DNA from 2 places in the Candidatus Brocadia sinica JPN1 genome. Region 2 is predicted to be linked to the other one. Evidence: riboswitches for the same ligand, from Rfam matches in the RefSeq annotation. Region 2 holds a riboswitch; the other holds the start of a gene.
What was found. Region 2 has a riboswitch for cyclic di-GMP ahead of BROSI_RS08750 (tetratricopeptide repeat protein). Riboswitches for the same ligand answer to the same signal wherever they lie in the genome.

Region 1: it holds a riboswitch for cyclic di-GMP, as region 2 does, so the genes downstream of both, BROSI_RS03570 (PqqD family protein) here and BROSI_RS08750 (tetratricopeptide repeat protein) in region 2, are expected to answer to the same signal.

The regions. Positions count from the first base shown of each region.
Region 1 is NZ_BAFN01000001.1:791,471-793,865, reverse strand. Features, by position in the region: gene BROSI_RS03575 (hypothetical protein) at 1-131, opposite strand, end outside; gene BROSI_RS20960 (hypothetical protein) at 283-405, opposite strand; cyclic di-GMP riboswitch class I at 594-709, opposite strand; gene BROSI_RS03570 (PqqD family protein) at 997-1,272, opposite strand; cyclic di-GMP riboswitch class I at 1,362-1,462, opposite strand; gene BROSI_RS03565 (hypothetical protein) at 1,892-2,155, shown strand; gene BROSI_RS03560 (adenine phosphoribosyltransferase) at 2,223-2,395, opposite strand, start outside.
Region 2 is NZ_BAFN01000001.1:1,966,320-1,968,714, forward strand. Features, by position in the region: gene BROSI_RS08740 (acyl-CoA thioesterase) at 1-62, shown strand, start outside; gene BROSI_RS08745 (lipid-binding SYLF domain-containing protein) at 192-758, shown strand; cyclic di-GMP riboswitch class I at 920-1,018, shown strand; gene BROSI_RS08750 (tetratricopeptide repeat protein) at 1,074-1,799, shown strand; gene BROSI_RS08755 (B12-binding domain-containing radical SAM protein) at 2,044-2,395, shown strand, end outside.

The DNA.
Region 1 (2,395 bases), 1.2 Mb from region 2:
TTCCCGATTGCCTCCGTGCCTTTCTGTATGTCAACCGACGTCAGGGAGCCAGCGATTAAACTACCCTTCAATGCCATCGATACGCCAATAATTGCAAGGGTAATCACGAGAATCATACTTTTTGGCCTCATATTCCCCTCCGCTCAATTAAAAGACAATACTTTTTTTCATTAATTTGTTTTCTCCGCATTCTCTGCAACCTGGAGAACTATTGCCATAACCTTGCGGTGGGTGTCAATGGCGGCGAAACCACACCAGAGACACCCACGCTCCTCCAACTTCCTAAAACGCGCGATCTGCCCCAAGTGTGCCTGTATGCGCAGGCCCCAGCTTCTCAAATATCTCCTCGTCGGTGTAAGTAATCACTTCTGGCGCCTCGTACACGGGTAATTTTGTGTCTTCCATGGTATACTCCTTTCTATGATAAAAAATTCTCTCGATCAATCTGAGCCTTCAGCCACCAGCCAGCCTTTTCGTTGCAAACTGACCACTGATAGCTGACCATTGACTGCTTACGTATGGTTCGTTCTATGCTAAATTTTCCCTTAAAACCAAACAAAAAAGCCTTACTGCAAAGATTTTTTCCAAACATCTTCGGCAGTAAGGCTGTCTTTCAGTAAACGGTTTAAACTGTTTAAACCGTTTAAGCGGCTTGTAAAGACCCTTTACTTTGCGCCCCCTGATCGCTCAAGGTTTACCTTTATCGTGATGTATTCAATAATTAACTAGCAATAATAAGGCCAAACTTAAACAGGCAAGAGTATTGATGAGCTTTTTAGTTATAAGACTTCTTTTTGAAATAAATTATGATCATAATGACAAAAACAAACATCCATGGAATTATTCAAACAACATAGATAAAAAGCGTGCCATGTCACACAAGTGTGCCTACACATAAGTGTGTCATGACACACTTATACTCTAAGATGTAAAAGTACACCTCAGGAGTTGCGGCACGGGCCTTATTGTTTTCGGTATTTACCATGGACGATAACCTCATGCCTTATTCTCCAACACACCTTTGCTTGCGAAGACCTCCAATGTTCTTTGAATATCTCCTGACACAGCATGTTCACTGACCATAGAAAATTTCGATCTGATCGCCTGCTCTATCTCCGCTACCGTATGCACACCATCACACAGTTCCCAGATAAGTCTTGCGGTGGGATTAAGGATATGCACCGCCTTTCCCCGGACATTGTACAGCAAGGTCTCATGTCCAATATCCTGTACAATAATGCCTGGTTTACGAAGAGGTTTCGTTGTGTTCATATGTTGTAAATTTCCATTTTGGGCGCAGATGAGTATAGAGTGGAAAACCAAACAAAAAAGCCTTACTGCAAAGATTTTTTCCAAACATCTTCGGCAGTAAGGCTGTCTGTCTGTTCGCTAGTTCGCCGGGTATACCAGAGATCCTGTTACTTTGCGTCCCCTGATCACTCAGGGTTTGCCTTTATCGTATATTTTTCACCAATTTCCGGCGTACCATAACACGAATATCGTTGTATGTCAAGAACAAAATCGAGATGTATGGAGAAATGCCTTGAGGCGAACATCCGTTTAAGGGTGTGAACAAGATGTGAACACAAGATCACAAAATAGCCGGAAACTGGCTTAAAATAGCCTTTCCCGGTTTTGCTTATCCGTCAGACAAAACAAATTACTTGAAACTAAACCTAAAAACGGCTAAACTGGTTTTTATTAATTCGCGCGCAAGGGATCAGGGGTTCGAATCCAGTAGCGCCCACCATGATTATTGCCGAAAAGACCATTGAGGATTCAGACTTACATGAAAAGCTCAGAAAAATAGACAGCCGGAAACTTTTCAGTGATAGGTTTTGTTGTGTAGTACAGCGATTTGATATGCAAATCCTTCTCTAGGAGTATAAAAATGTCAGAACATTTTTCGAATAAAGAAATCGGGGAAAAATATAAGGCAGTCATTTCTTCAACCAAATGTCCGAATTGTGATGGTGAAGCTGTTTCAGTAATGGTAAAAACGATGAAAGTTCCATGGATGGTAAGATGTTTTAGCTGCGGTTATAGTGATGTAGTTATGTGGATTGAAAAACAGGTAATGGATGCGTTGAAGAATGCAAAGATATTCAATCAAATATGGAAGGAAGGCCAATCGATTGAAATAACTTTAAAATAACTGAGACCAAAGAGTTTTTTTCATGCGGCTTGGGAAACGAATCAGAAGATTGGGTTTGAAATGTTTTTCAGTATCTGATAACTGAAAATATGTCGTAGTTATCTAAGGCCTTCTTGCCATTAAGAAATGTCAGCTCAATCAAAAAGGCACATCCCACAATGTTCCCGCCAAGAGATTCGACCAGTTTACAGCAGGCGGCCATGGTTCCGCCGGTTGCCAGCAAATCATCTACCAAGAGCA
Region 2 (2,395 bases):
TCAATGCCAACCGCAAGCCAATCCCTATGCCTGAAAAACTGAAAAGGCTTTTCCAGGAGTGAAAAAAGGAATAAAGTAAGAGGATAAATAGTGAGTGTGAGACAAAGGTGTCGGTCCAATAATGAACTCAATTCGTTTTGGGTTTTAAGGAATGCCTCATTCAATCATCATAAAAACAGGAGATACAATTTATGAAAAAACAAATTATCATAACTTTTTTTATACTGATCGTTACTTTACTGCTTATTGCGCCTGTTTACGCAGGCTGGAAACCATCGGCAGAAGATGAACCGGTAAAAAGCCAATTGTCGATGAATACTCCGACTGAAGAAGTTATCAGGAATTTTAAAACTCACTATCCACATTTGACGGTCTATTTTGAAAAAGCCTACGGTTATGCGGTATTCCCCACTATCACAAAAGGTGGCATTGGTATTGGAGCTGCTCATGGTACTGGTGAAGTGTATGAGCAAGGTGGATTTATCGGTACATCAAGCTTGACACAAGTGACTATTGGTCTCCAGTTTGGCGGACAAACATATAGTGAGATTGTATTTTTTAAAGACAAAGAAACCCTTGATGATTTCAAAAAGGGAAACTTCAAGCCCGGTGCCCAAGCTTCTGCTATTGCTTCAACTTCCGGCGCTTCAACAGATGCTGATTATGATCATGGTGTGGCAATCTTCACCTTGTCGGAGAGTGGTTTAATGTTTGAGGCGACGGTGGGAGGACAGAAGTTCAATTTTAAACCGAAGTAGAATGATAGCCTCTATGGGTTTCGGTGTGGGATACACCGTAACATTATAACGGCGCGTCATAAGGAATTTTTGTAGCAGGTACGAACAATTTCCCAGTCGGCCTGCATGCATTTTGTGTTTTTGCTTGACAATAATATCGTTTATATCTATTTATACATATACTTCGATAAGGGCAAACCCTGGGCGATCAGGGGACGCAAAGTAAAAGGGTCTTAAACTTACAGGGAAGTAAGGAAAGAAAAGATAGCCTTACTGCCGAAGATGTGTTTACCGAACATCCTGGCAGTAAGGCTTTTTTTTTAAGGAGTTATGCCTATGCGTTTACTATTTTCCATAGCAGGTGTCTTGTTCATTGTTCTTCTGACCTCCGTTTTTTCTTTTGCGATTGGGAAAGGGCCGGAAGATTCTGATTCAGATATGGCTATTTATGAATACGGTGAAAGGGTGCTTCAGGATCTAAAGAATCAGTTCGATACAGGTCTATTGAGAGAGTGTATGGGGTTTTATCTGGATAACCAACAGTATGATAGTCCACAGGGAAGTTACAATAAGGCTATTCGTCTCGGTTATCAAATCGTCAACATTGATCGCCGGGATATTGACACGTATACAACTGTGGCCTGGCTTTTGTGGTCTAAATGGGTGTGTTGGACCAAAAAACCAAATGGAATGCCTGATGGTGAGGGAAAGGCTGATGAAGCTGTCGAACTTTTGAATTGGGGAAAACAGTGGAACCAGAAATCTGCACTTTTTTATAAAGAGTCTGCGGACACGATATGGCCGTTGGCGAAATATTATCGTGCAGATCTTTATGATTTTGTAATCGAAAACTATCGAAAAGCAGATCTTTTGGCGGGGGGAAACGACCTTCTGAAAGTCAGGGTACGTTTGAACCTTGGTCATATCTATCGCCAAATTGGCAAGAAAAAACCGGCCATGTATTGGTATCAAAGGGTTCTTGAGCTTGCCCCCAACAATGAGGTGGCTGACCGTTATTTTGCTCATTTGGAAAATGAACTTGATAGAAAAAATCTACGATGATAATTGTAAATACGGAAATTAAACGTACATTGAATAGTCTAAAACCGCAAGCTTATCTTTTACATTTTATATTGCGTTTGTTTATGTTATAATAATATACTTTTCATAAAGAAAAAGAATGATTAATGGTACGGTATATATATTTTTTCAGCATTTTCCGATTAGCGGTTACAAACTTTGATAAATTACGGAAGAAAATTTTTTCTTACTCCTTATATCTGACCGAAAATATTAAGGAAGCATAATGAATATACTATTGATATACCCTGAGTTCCCCGATACATTTTGGAGTTTCAAACACGCACTTAAGTTTATACGCAAAAAGGCATCCTTTCCACCACTAGGACTCCTGACAGTTGCTGCAATGCTACCGCCAGAGTGGTCAAAGCGTTTGGTCGACGTCAATGTGACAAGGCTCACGGATAAAGATCTTGCATGGGCGGATTATGCGTTTATCAGTAGTATGGTTGTACAAAGAATATCTGCTCGGCATATTATCAGGCGTTGCAGGGAAGCCAATGTCAAAGTGGTTGCCGGAGGGCCTTTATTCACGAGCGAACATGAACAATTTGAGGATGTCGATCATTTTGTACTCA